2 linked regions of the Roseiconus lacunae genome follow. The protein of the gene in region 1 interacts with the protein of each later gene in a pairwise test. Links are inferred from orthologs where the notes say so. Each region holds a gene or a part of one and is shown in the gene's direction. Other genes may lie near its edges.

Region 1 (7,755 bases):
GCTTTCTCGTGTGTTCCCGGGGCTCAAAAAGGCACAAAGAGTCTCATGCCGGGGCGAGATCATGCCGAATGATTGCGTACCTGCCGAGCCAGACTTGGTTCAAAGCGGGGTTGGTTCGAAGCGTGGCGAGGCGGATCCGAAAGGAAGGCCGAACCGTCGATCGGACCTGCGTGTCGAAGAGGAGTCGATTGGCGGTCAAAGTATTTGCGTCAAGTTGATTCCAAATCCGGCTTGCCCCAAATCGATCGATTGCTAAACTCTGCGTCTCTCAGCGATTGTGGTGCGATACGACCGCATTGGCTGCGATTTGGAGTGTCGGCTTTGGCGAACAACCATTGCCAGCGTAGCTCAGTTGGTAGAGCAGCTGATTTGTAATCAGCCGGCCGTGGGTTCGAGTCCCTCCGCTGGCTTTGTTGACTGAGGACCTGTCCGAGAACCGTGAGTCGAACGGATTTGCGTTTGGCGAGTGGTCGAAGACTCAGGGATTTGTTGGGCTTGCGGTGACCGCCGTCGGCTTGCGTCCTGTGTTTTTAAAGCTTCCGAGAGGTTCTTCGGCAAACTAAGTTGACTAGCCCCAGTGACGGGATGACCGAAACTGGCTAAAACGGCAAACCTAAGAATGAGAAACTGTCCGGCGGCGACCCCGACGGAATTTAACAGCACGGAAACAGCGAGAATACGCAGCACGGAATCGCCGAGAGAGAGAATCGCGTTCGAAAGGACGAAAGGGGGTTTGCCCGAGTGGTTAAAGGGGGCGGACTGTAAATCCGCTGGCTACGCCTACATTGGTTCGAATCCAATAGCCCCCATTTGCGACTGTTGAAACTGGAAGGCAGGAGAGTGAATCTCCTGACTCATCGGTCGCGGCGAAGGAAGTCTTCCAGAAAGCGGGTGTAGCACAATGGTAGTGCAGCAGCCTTCCAAGCTGAATACGAGGGTTCGATTCCCTTCACCCGCTCTTCGTTTGCCGTCGCTCAGTCGACGGCCGATCGAGGGTACGGCTGGCAACGGCCAATACCGACCGTTGCTGCTGTAGCTCAGCGGTAGAGCACTTCCTTGGTAAGGAAGAGGTCATGGGTTCAAGTCCCATCAGCAGCTTGTCGGGCACGCGAAATCGTCGCCGCCTTTCCGGGAATTCAAAACTGGAAAGTTCGTGCCGATCTTGTTGATTTTTCGCAATCAGCAATTGCAAGAATCGAGACTTTTCGCAACAACTACGCACCCTCGCCGGTGGTGGGCAAGAATGATCCTCCCATCGGCCATGTAAAGCAATTCCCACAGCGTCCGTGGTGGACGTTCGTGGATACGATTTTCTGTCTGTTTAGAAGAAAACGTTCGGTCGTTGCGACCGTTGGCGTGGCGAACTTCCGTGGGTGTGAACGCGGCCGCCGTGTTGATGGGCTCGCCTGGGGCGTATCCTCGGGCTGGTAGCAAGTCGCCGGACACAGGTGAGTAAGAAATGGCCAAGGCACAATTTGAACGGACCAAGCCCCACGTTAACGTCGGCACGATTGGACACATTGACCACGGTAAAACAACCACGACCGGCGCTATCCTAGCCGTCCAAGCCGCAAAGGGCCTGGCGGAAGCGAAGGGTTATTCGGATATCGCCAAGGGTGGTACCGTTCGTGACGAAACAAAGACTGTGACGATCGCAGTGGCTCACGTCGAGTACGAATCCGATAACCGCCACTACGCTCACATCGACTGCCCCGGTCACGCTGACTTCGTCAAGAACATGATCACCGGTGCGGCTCAGATGGACGGAGCGATCTTGGTCGTTTCGGCCGCGGACGGCCCGATGCCTCAGACGAAAGAGCACGTCCTCTTGGCTCGTCAGGTCGGTGTTCCTTACATCGTTGTTTACTTGAACAAGTGTGACTTGGTCGACGATCCAGAATTGCTGGAGTTGGTTGAGTTGGAAGCCCGCGAACTGCTTAGCAAGTACGACTTCCCCGGCGATGACGTCCCCGTCATCCAAGGTTCGTCGTTGCCGGCTTACAACAACCCCGCCGATCCTGAGGCTAGCAAGTGCATCAGCGACTTGATGGACGCTCTGGATGAGTACATCCCAGAGCCCACTCGCGAAGACGACAAGCCGTTTTTGATGGCGATCGAAGACGTTTTCTCGATCGAAGGTCGCGGTACCGTGGCGACGGGTCGTATCGAGCGTGGTGTCATCAAAGTCGGCGAAGAAGTCGAGATCGTTGGTCTGAAAAGCGACTCAGCGAAGACAACCTGCACCGGCGTTGAAATGTTCCGCAAGGAAATGAACGAAGGTCGTGCCGGTGACAACGTCGGTTGCCTCCTGCGTGGTGTCAAGCGTGAAGAGATTCAGCGTGGTCAAGTCTTGGCGAAGCCAGGTTCGATCACCCCGCACACCAAGTTCGAAGCCGAAGTCTATTGCTTGAGCAAAGACGAAGGCGGACGCCATACGCCGTTCTTCAGCGGTTACCGTCCTCAGTTCTACTTCCGTACCACTGACGTGACCGGAACGGCGAATTTGGAAGGTGCTGAAATGTGCATGCCCGGCGACAATGTCAAAGTGACCGTCGAATTGCACAAGCCGATCGCGATGGACGACGGTGTTCGCTTCGCGATTCGTGAAGGCGGCCGTACCGTTGGTTCGGGCGTTGTCACCAAGATCGTCGAGTAGTCTCGGCTAACCGATGGGGCCGGTGCCCACCGGTCAAATCTTAGAGAAATCCACCGGAGAGCCAGCGGACCGCCTGTCGGGACGTTGGTTCTCTGCGTTAGAATACGTCACCGAAGTGGCTCACAGATGTGGACACTTTGGCAAAGGAGTGTAGCTCAATTGGCAGAGCTCTGGTTTCCAAAACCAGCGGCTGGGGGTTCGAGTCCCTCCACTCCTGCTTTTTAACAGTCATTTTGCTGGTCTGGTGCCAAGACGGGGCTTGCCAGTACGATGATCTCGTTAACGCCCATGACCCGTCAGGATCCCCTGTCGATTCGGGCCCGTTGGCGGCGCGGACGCACCATTACGGTGCGTGACAGTGACGTCGAGTGGCCCCTCGAAATCGAGGAGCTGTCCGCTGGGGCATTTTCCGTCGGCCAGTGATCGGCCACTACCAACACAAGGACCTACCGTGTCTCGAGATATCGCCGGGAGTAACGCGAATTCGACTGCCAGTGGCGGCTCGCTGCTCAGCGAACTGTTCCATACGAGTGTGTTCAAGCCCAATCAAGGACGCGTCGTTCGTCAATTAACGGCGTTGTCGATTTGGGTCATCGTCGCCCTCGGTTGCTGGTCGCTCTACTCGACGCTCAACGGGTCGTTTAGCAGTAACCTGCTGGTCGTTGGTGCCCCAGGCGCAATCCTGTTGATCGGTTTTTGGATCGGCTTCCGTCTCGTAAACTGGCCGATGTTCGCGGACTTTTTGATCGCCGTCGAAGCGGAGATGAAAAAGGTAAGTTGGCCGGCCCGGGACGAAGTGAAGCGAGCCTCGATCGTTGTCATCTTGACAATTGTGATCCTCGCCGTCTCGCTATTCCTGTTTGATATCTTCTGGCAGGCATTCTTCAACATGCTGTGGGCAACGGCTTAACCGATTGTCGCTCGTCAGCGTTGGCGATGCGATTTGCCGCCAACGTCTCATCGAATCCAAAACACTCCCCCCATCATCTTATGTCGGAAGAACCGCAACCCATCGAACCCGATGAAACCGAGTTGAATTCGGAATCGGAAGTCTCGTCCGAAGGTGATGATGCGACCGAAGCGGCTGCCACTGAATCGGCAAGCGACGACGTCCACGTCGATGAAGACGCGGTCGAAATGGATTGGTACATCCTCAAGGTTGCTTTTAACCGTGAAGATTCCATCGCCGACGCACTGCGAAAGCGGATCAAGATGGAAGGCATGGAAGAGTTCTTCGGCGAGGTGGTCGTGCCGAGCGAAGACGTGGCGACGTTTACACGTGACGGAAAAAAACGAATCACTAAACGCAAGCTCCTTCCCGGCTACATTATGGCCCGGATGGCAATCAACGATGACACGTGGTTTCTCGTCCGCGAAACCGGTGGCATTAGTGACTTCACCGGATCGGCCGGAAAGCCAATGCCAATGGATCCGTTGGATGTCGATCGCTTCATCAATCGTCCCGAAACCGAGGACGAAGAGGACGCGCCGATTAAAGTCGGTATCCCCTTCAAGGTTGGTGACCGAGTGCGTGTGAAAGAAGGGAATTTTGAGAACCAGGAAGGTGACGTCGACGCAGTCGATGAAGCGAACGGTCGCGTGACCGTGATTATCAATATCTTTGGTCGGAGCGTTCCGATGGAGCTACACCACTGGCAAGTTGAGCCACTGTAAGTAACCTATCGGCCCTCCAAATATCAACAAAACGTCTCGAAGACAATTAAGCAGTCATGGCAAAGCAAGTTACCGGCCAAGCAAAGTTTCAAGTTCCTGGTGGACAAGCCACTCCCGCACCTCCCGTCGGTACCTCCCTCGGTAAGTTTGGTGTCAACCTGGGCCAATTCGTCCAAGCGTTCAACGATCGTACCAAAGAGTACAACGGGACCCCAATTCCCGTAATCGTGACGGTTTACAATGACCGTAGTTTCGAATTCATCACCAAGAGCCCACCGGCCGCCTCGCTGCTGAAGCAAGCTGCCGGAATCGCAAAAGGCAGTGGTGTGCCCAACTTGGACAAGGTCGCCAAAGTCACCCGCGCCCAGTGTGAAGACATTGCCACCAAGAAGATGGCTGACCTGAACGCGCGAACGATGGATCAAGCGGTCCGCATGATCGAAGGTACCGCTCGCAGCATGGGCATCGAAGTCGAAGGTTAGGGCTTCGTTTCGTATTGAAAAACACGGGTGCGAGTCATCAACCGACGGGTATTTGCCCCGGTTGATGCACCGAAACCGTGGCTAACGCCAAGCGGCTAATCCTAGAGTTATGCTTGCGTTTGGCCCATCAGCCGACGGGCGTTAGCCCCGGTTATTGCACCGAAATTGTAGCTAACGCCATACGGCTAATCCAAAAATCGTGTTGGAACGAGGCACTCGCTGCGATGCGTGGGGCTGACACTCGAATCGGCGGATTGTTTAGATCACGTGCCCCGGGCGATGGTCTTAAATTTTCGTCATCATGGCGACCTTCATGATCGATTGCGTCTTCTGGTCCGGGCCACAATAGCTCGATCGAATGGCAATACCGGGTGACCTCTTCCAGTTCAACCTCGATCGGCTTGTCAGACTCGAGGCAGTGCTAAAGCCGATCGCGCTGCAGCAACAAGACCTCTCGTCGCATGATCTCATGCGAGCGATTCGAGGTCATTTGAGCGATGACGACTACGGACTAGCAACCGCTGTTCTGGCGGTTCAGGGCAAAGCCAAACGCAAGCTAGGCGAAGGGTTCTGGTGGTGCGATGAGCGATCGCTTGCGCAGTCGACGCCAATCGCGGTTGCCCAGCGAAAATCTCGCTGGACTGGCGATGGGGATGTTTACGATCTGTGTTGTGGAATCGGTGCTGACGCGATCGCATTGACAACGTCGAGCACGAAAGTGGTGAATCTTCAAGCGGTCGATGCTGACGCTTTGATCGCGGCGATGGCCGATCGAAATTTAGCGAACGGAAATGGATCCAGGCTTGATCGTAATTGGACAGTCCTCATTGGTCGCGCCGAAGAGCAACTGATTGGCGATCGCTCGTGGGTGCATCTTGACCCCGACCGCCGTCGTGACGGAGGGCGCACGACTCATGTCGATTATTATTCTCCGACGTGGGATGCAGTCGAAAAGATTGCCGAGAAAGCTTGTGGTGGGGTGGTCAAAATCGCTCCCGCTGCATCGCTAGAGGATCGTCCAGAGCGGCATCGCGTTTGGATCTCGCTCCGTGGTAGCGTTCGTGAGCAGTCGGTTCTGTTTGGCGAGTCGATCGCAAAAGCGAGCGATGACTTAGAGGTTTCACTCGCCGGTGGAGGACGTAGTGCGGTAACGATTTCCGAAGACGGCGATGCAATCGTATTTCATGTGACAGCCAAATTGCTCGGCTCCGACACTGCCCCACACGTCGCTCAGCCGCTGCAGTTCATGATCGACCCCGATGCCGCAATTCGGGCGGCAGGACTAACGGATGCCTTTGCTGTTGCCTACGACGCGAAAACGCTGGGCGGCCCCTCCGGATTTCTTACCTCTGATGCCTCGATCGATACCGCAAACGCAATCTGCAAACGGATTCTCTGGTCGGGTAGTAGTGACGACCGGAAATTGCGTCGAACGTTGCGTCAAATGAATTGTTATCCGCAGCGGGTCAAAACGCGCGGTGCAGCCGGTGACGCCAACACTCTTGAACGTCGCTATCGAAACTGTGGTGACAAGCCTGTCGTTCTTTGGATCGGTAAATCGGGACGCCGACAGTATGCGGTCATCAGCGAGGTCTAACGCGAGGTCACCCGTGACGGCCGAATTGCCAAGTGTTCAACGAAGTTGACGGTCGCGTTTAAAGCGACACATCCGTGGCTAAAGCCAGCGGCCAATTTCAGGCACAACCGTGCCCCAATCTTTTCCTATCCACTGCGATAGTGATCGCTTTGAAGTTATCCGCTTCCTTCGCGGAGAGCGAGTTTTCAGATCCGTAATTCGGCTTGATGGGTTTGCCCAACATCTATGTCGCTAAAACAATGCCACTGAAAAATGCCACACATCAAACCATCACGTCCGCACAATCCGGCCGAGTGGATTGTTCATTGAAATCGTCAAATCGTGATTGCAAATTCGGCAGAGCACTGAGGTTCGACCGTCCTTACCGACGAGCGTGGTAGTATGTTCGCCTAGTGCTTTGTTCCAAAGGCTCTAGCTCGGGTCATGCGGCATTCGCTACGGCCGAACTGCGTTTCCTGCGAGACGTCAGCTCCGGTGATTGCGTCGCAATCGTGGCGAACGCCAATCGGCTAATCCAAAATGAACTGGAACAAAGCACTAGGCACAAGAGTTGGGAGTCTGGGGGGAATCGGAAGTGGAACTTGCCGCCGTTATTGAAAAAACGCGCCGTGATCTTTTAGAGTTGACCGCACGAAATCGGCTGGTTCACACGCCGCTGGACGGCAAACGAAAAAGCTGGTTGCAGATTGAGGATGAACGAAGTGACCAGTTGTTCGACCTGATCGTTCGCCAAGGCAAGACGATGTCGTTTTTGCCATCGAACTCGATACCTGATCCAGACGAAGACCCCGAGCGGACGGAGTTCGTGCGAAGCTTCGATGCCGACTCACCGAACTCTGTCTCCGAGCTCCGGAGCCGCAGTTCCGGGCAGGGCATTGTCGAGTCTCGGTCGAACTTGCATTCAACGGAGGAATCGCCCGGTGGTGAACCGTTGGTCGCCGCTCGGCACACGGATCTGTTTTTACAGACGCAGGTCTCGGCCGACTCGCTTGACGACCGTCTTTTAAAGATCTTTTATGAAGCTAGGACGGCGGAAGAAGAACAAGGCACCAGTATTCTTTACCTGGCTTGTGGTTTTTTGCAGTGGCGAGAATCACCAAATTCAGAAGTCAATCGATACGCGCCCTTGCTCTTGATCCCCGTCGAGATGTCACGTCATTCGGCACGTAGCAAGTTTCGTCTCAGTTTCCGTGACGCTGAAATTGTCACGAACCTGTCGATCCAGGCTCGCTTGCGGCAGGACTTTGATTTGTCACTCCCGGATCTTCCCGAAGAAGTCACCGACGACGACGATTGGAGTCCAAGCAGGTACTTTGACCAGATCCGTGAGTTGATCGATGGCCGCG
Region 2 (5,344 bases), on another replicon or contig:
GTCCGGAAAACTGCGCCCCGACCCTGCCGGCGAAGGGCATAAGAAACACTGTCTTTCGGACTAGAGCGATCACTAATCCGCTAGATGATTGACGCACGGATGCGATCGAAAAGGGGACGGGATGACCCAATTCAATCTGACATGCGTAGGAAATCATTCGGCGTAAAGGTCGACGTCCGGCGACTGTGTGGGTAGCGATCGACTAGACTATTAACACCTATTCGAAAACCGCTGAACGTTCGCTGGCGATCTGACGGCGCCGGATGCGGCTTCAGTTTTGCTGGGGCAATGACGCAGGCCAACGCTGGCGAATCAGTTCGCAGTTTTTCGATAGATGCCTCAGTGCCCAGTCACGTAAACCTTTTCAATTTTTCGGCCACGGAAGTCTGGAATCGACAAAAACCATCGGATCAGTTTTATTCGGCGCGGATCACATTCGCTAAGCTCGCGTTGAAATCGTATGAGTCGACTCCTGATTTTCCGGGAGACCTTTTCCCTTCATCCCACCCAGCGAAAGCTGACAATCCCCGCTCCTTCTCTTCCCTAGCGTCCCATGGGCGCCCCCAGAATCATGCAATCGAAAGGGCCTTCGGGCGAAAACCACCGCGGCGATGACCGCATGCACAAACGCCATAGTAATTCCCGAGGATATCCGGGCAAACGCGGTCGCCAAGTGCAACGTCACCCCGACAAAGTTGTCGATCAACGGATTCGTGAACTCGACGCCGAGCGGGATCCGCTTTCACTGCCAGAAGAGATCGTCAGTGAAGCGACGAAGGTCGGCAAGCGTGTCGGCATTCCCTCCGGTGAAGGCGGTCCCCAAACGTCGCTCGCCGAACTGCAGGCGATGGGCGAAGAGGACATCGTGGCCCTCGCCACCGCCGAAGGAATCGAGGACCCGGCGGAGATTCCTAAACAAGAATTGATTTTCGGCATTTTGAAAAACCGCATGAAAGCAGGCGGTTTGATGTATGGCGAAGGCACGCTGGAAATTTTGCCCGATGGGTTCGGTTTTTTGCGAAGCAGTAAGCATCACTATGTTTCCTGTCCCGATGACATTTATGTTTCGCCCAGCCAGATTCGACGATTCGGATTGCAAACCGGAAGTCACGTCGCCGGACAAATCCGACCGCCGAAAGAAAATGAACGCTACTTCGCGCTACTGCGGATTGAAGCAATCAATCGTCGCGATCCCTCGCAACGCGGTTCGACGATTCCGTTTGAAGAGTTAACCCCGTTGCATCCCGATCGACGGATCATGATGGAACATGCCGACGATGAACTTTCCACGCGAATCGTGGACATGCTGACCCCGATCGGGTTCGGGCAACGAGGATTGATTGTCAGTCCTCCACGGGCCGGAAAAACGATACTGATGCAAAACATGGCTCGAGCGGTTTTGCACAATTATCCCGAAGCGTACGTCTTTATCCTGCTAATCGACGAACGACCGGAAGAAGTCACCGACATGGAACGCGAAATACGCGGCCCACAGTGCGAAGTGATTAGCAGCACCTTTGATGAACCCGCCCAGCGGCACATCCAAGTCGCTCAGATGGTGATCGAAAAGGCGAAACGAATGGTCGAATCGGGGACCGACGTCATCGTCTTTCTCGACTCAATCACCCGGCTTGCGAGAGCCCACAATAGTGACGGCGAATCAACCGGAAAACTGCTCTCCGGCGGTCTGGATGCCGGCGCGATGCAAAAGCCCAAGGCGATCTTCGGCTCCGCTCGTAAAACCGAAGAAGGTGGATCACTGACGATTCTGGCGACGGCACTTGTCGATACCGGCAGCAAGATGGATGATGTCATCTTTGAAGAGTTTAAAGGGACCGGAAACCTTGAAATCGTCCTCGATCGTGGTCTTGTCGAGCGTCGGATTTGGCCGGCAATCGATATCAGTCGTAGCGGAACGCGACGCGAAGAAATGCTTCTCGATAAAGACGAGTACCAACGGATCTCGTCGCTGCGTCGTGCGATGATCGAAGTGTCACCGAGTGATGCGATGGCAGACCTCGTCAAGCGATTGACAAAAACTCAAAACAATGCCGAATTTTTGATGAGTGTGAAGGATGTCGACTGAAGTGACCGGAATCGAAGGTCAACTCCCCACCGGTAAGATTGTCATCGTCGCAAGTCGCTATAACGAAAGCATCTGCGATTCGCTGGTCCAAGGTAGCCTGAAAACGCTCGAAGAAGCAGGCTACGGAAGCGATGTCGTCAGCGTCGTTCGCGTTCCCGGTGCGTGGGAACTTCCGCTTGTCTGTGCGAACGCTTTGGAGAATACCGATGTGATCTCCGCGATCGTCCTCGGTTGTGTTATTAAAGGCGAAACGACTCATGACGAGCACATCAATCGTTCGGTTAGTGATGCGATCATGCAACTTGGGCTGACGACCCGAAAGCCAATTGGGTTTGGGCTGCTCACTTGCAATACACTCGATCAAGCCCTGCAGCGCAGTGGCGGTACAGTCGGCAACAAGGGCGAGGAAGCGGCGGAAGCAGCGCTCGAGTTATTGCGACTGGGTGTCAAACTTTCTGGTTAGTGCTGCAAACATACGATGTCAGTGAATCGGAGTCATTTCTTCGACCAGCAGCTTAACGCAGTAATCGGAAACTCCCGATCGGCTATTATCGCGGAAGCCGCGGATGAGGATCGTTACACCTTGCTCCAGTGCCGGGCCATGTTGAGAACTGAAATTACCAACGCCTTGGATCGATTCAAATGGGATGTTGGAGTCGGCAACTTGGTAGTAGATCGGCGCCATAAAGTTGTCGATCGCTAACCGACCTGAATAGTGCGAAAATCGCAAACCCACGTCCTTGGCAAATTCCCGGAACGATGGAGAAGAAAAGTATTCTTCACTGAGCTGCTTAAAAACTGAGTCGGCGGTCACGACAAAACTGCCTTCTTGGACATTGTTCCCTTCGAACGAAGTGCTTTTCTTGTCGCTGATCACATAACGAAACTTGATCCGCATCGGCCGGAAAAGAATCAGGTCCTGCTCGATCTCACGTCGGCTCATGTCTCGAATCGAAACCTTGCCATCGCCTCCGTAGAAACCTGGTTGGCTGGCTTTGAGTGAGACGTTTTCTAGTCCGAATCCGTCTAGCTGATATTTGCCGTTGCTGTCGGTGATGGTCCGTTGACTTCCTGCTGTGACTGATACGTTCGGCATTGCTTTTCCGTCTGCCCCTTTCACGATCCCAAAAATACTGGCGGTACCGTCCGCTTGGACCTTCTCGAACACGATACGACCAAGGTTGGTGACCTCGCCCGATTTGACGTTGACGTCGATTTGCTTAGTCTTATACGGCGGACCGGGGTCGAGCTGAATCCGACGAGGTCCTTCTCTTTCAGGGCTGGAAATGAATTCGAATGTGGTCCAGGCCTGTCGTAGAGGCGCGCTTCTGATTCCCGAATACCCGCCGCCGCGATAGCAACGGTACTCAACCCGATTTCTTTCGGTCTTTCCGCCACGATCCTCCGTATCGAGATACATCGCAACGATCGCCCCGGGGCGTTTAGATTGATCGATCTGCCCCTTGTAGTTCGCGATGGCGGCTAAGATGTCTCGCTTTACGGCTCTCGGCGTATCGTCGCCGTGATCTGAGCCGGATGCTTTCGAATCGCCGAAGCGAATACTTTCAACCCGACTGATAGGGCCATTGATTTCTGATCCATCGGACTTTTGAATCGTAACAGTTCCGTTGGAGTATTTGACGACCGTCGCGTTCATGGTCTGGCCACTTTTGAACACAATTTCGTCGGCGAGGCCAGATACTGAATGAATCAGCGTGAATAAGATGAGAGAGAAATAGAAACGAATCATTGTTGCTGTCTGTCATCCAATTTCGAGTAATGAATCCAACATCTCATGCGTTGGCGTTAACATGAATCTCACTGCGATGATCACCATTGCCTTATCGAGCATAACGGAAACCGCGGGAGAATGAGAACGTACGAACGTTAAGTCAGAACGCCAGCCCCACAAAATTCTTTCAAGCTATCAGGACAAGTGGCATATCAACGCCTTCGACACAAGATCGCGGCAGTGGGGGCTTTCCAAATCGAATCTTCTCGGTGACGCTACGGATCAGTTTTTCATCGCCTTCAATCACGCCGCGCACGCTTTGATGCAACGTTTCGGGAGCGTGCGTTAATTCCAGTGTTATTGGCAACTGTGCGCCTAAGTTGAATGCCTCCGTAGTCATGTTATTCGATGGTTCGATTAAGTGATTTCAAATTGCACTCTTTGCGACCGTGCTCTTCGAGACCGCACAAGAGCACTGGAGACTACCTCAAGCGTGACCATGGTCTGAGCACATGGCGAGGCAGGGACATGAATTAAACATCTCACAAAAGTGTGTGATTCAAAGGACCATGAACGCACGATAACGAATCTGACAGTCGATCCAAGCTTGATGGTGTTGCGGCGGGTCAATAATCCGTCAAAATGCCGATTGCGTGCCGACTAAGCGAACTGAGAGAACAGTCCGTGCGGCTTTCCTTTCTAAAATCGTCCCAGACGACGAAGCGTGTCGTACATTCGGCAGCGAACTTATCAGCGGACTGAACATTGCACGCCACTCAAATTGCCGTCCACCAGTTTTCGCTTGCGGCTCCAATTAGATTCACACCGTCGACGAAGTATGAATGATTCTGACATCGTTGTCCCCAATGGGGCTCATATCGCACAGGTGCGGAAGTCCTGTGGATTGACACAAGCTCAACTCGCCAAGGCGACCGGGTATTCCATCCGACTGATCGGGAAAACGGAACAGGGAAAGGGAGTCCGGTACTCAAGCCTAGTTGCAATTGCTGACACGCTACGTCGCAACGGGGCAGAATCAGTCTGTGCATCCCAGCTATGCAGCGACCCAGAGACGATCGCTCGGCAATTTGTCGAAGCCTATCGCTGGCACGAGCAGAATATGATCTCCGAGGTACGTCACTTGATCAGCGATGATCTGCAAGTGTTCATCGCTGGCGATCAGACGCGGATCCCATTTGCGGGCAATTACTCAGGGCCGGAGGGACTCCAACAATTTTTGGACCGCTTCTTCGGTTTGCTCGAGCGGCCCGATAAAAACGCTCTGACATTGAAATACTATACCAACGCCAACGAAGTCGTCGCCTACGGTACTGAATTTGGCAGAATCAAGGGAAGCGACACAAGTGAGCTGACTTGGTTATCGTTGCTGTTTCGAATCGAAGGCGGTTTGGTGGTACGGTTCGAAGACTATTTCGACACCGCACCGGCGCAAGCGAGAGTCGAAGCATTCCGCGAAAAAATCAATGCATGGGACGAAGAGGAGTGACCGTGGCCACCCTATTAAT

What was found. The genes of interacting proteins can lie anywhere in the genome.
Region 2: the proteins of nusG (region 1) and rho interact in binary tests that used the Escherichia coli proteins (3 or more experiments, as listed by UniProt). The link is inferred for Roseiconus lacunae from one-to-one orthologs.

The regions. Positions count from the first base shown.
Region 1 is NZ_VSZO01000002.1:234,160-241,914, reverse strand. Bases 2,717-5,488 are described here. They hold nusG (transcription termination/antitermination protein NusG), read left to right. Parts: upstream 2,717-3,646; coding sequence 3,647-4,330; downstream 4,331-5,488. Other genes in these bases: FYC48_RS07240 (hypothetical protein), read left to right, coding at 5,171-5,488; rplK (50S ribosomal protein L11), read left to right, coding at 4,387-4,812; secE (preprotein translocase subunit SecE), read left to right, coding at 3,108-3,566. Outside these bases: tuf (elongation factor Tu), read left to right, coding at 1,460-2,656; more of FYC48_RS07240, read left to right, coding at 5,489-6,409; FYC48_RS07235 (DUF4011 domain-containing protein), read left to right, coding at 6,984-7,755. UniProt on the Escherichia coli protein: Part of the processive rRNA transcription and antitermination complex (rrnTAC). The complex forms an RNA-chaperone ring around the RNA exit tunnel of RNA polymerase (RNAP).
Region 2 is NZ_VSZO01000007.1:201,545-206,888, forward strand. What follows is about bases 1-2,852. They hold rho (transcription termination factor Rho), read left to right. Parts: upstream 1-619; coding sequence 620-2,086; downstream 2,087-2,852. Other genes in these bases: coaE (dephospho-CoA kinase), read left to right, coding at 1-64; ribH (6,7-dimethyl-8-ribityllumazine synthase), read left to right, coding at 2,076-2,549; FYC48_RS10890 (carboxypeptidase-like regulatory domain-containing protein), read right to left, coding at 2,568-2,852. Outside these bases: more of FYC48_RS10890, read right to left, coding at 2,853-3,743; FYC48_RS10895 (hypothetical protein), read right to left, coding at 4,006-4,218; FYC48_RS10900 (helix-turn-helix domain-containing protein), read left to right, coding at 4,657-5,325. UniProt on the Escherichia coli protein: Facilitates transcription termination by a mechanism that involves Rho binding to the nascent RNA, activation of Rho's RNA-dependent ATPase activity, and release of the mRNA from the DNA template.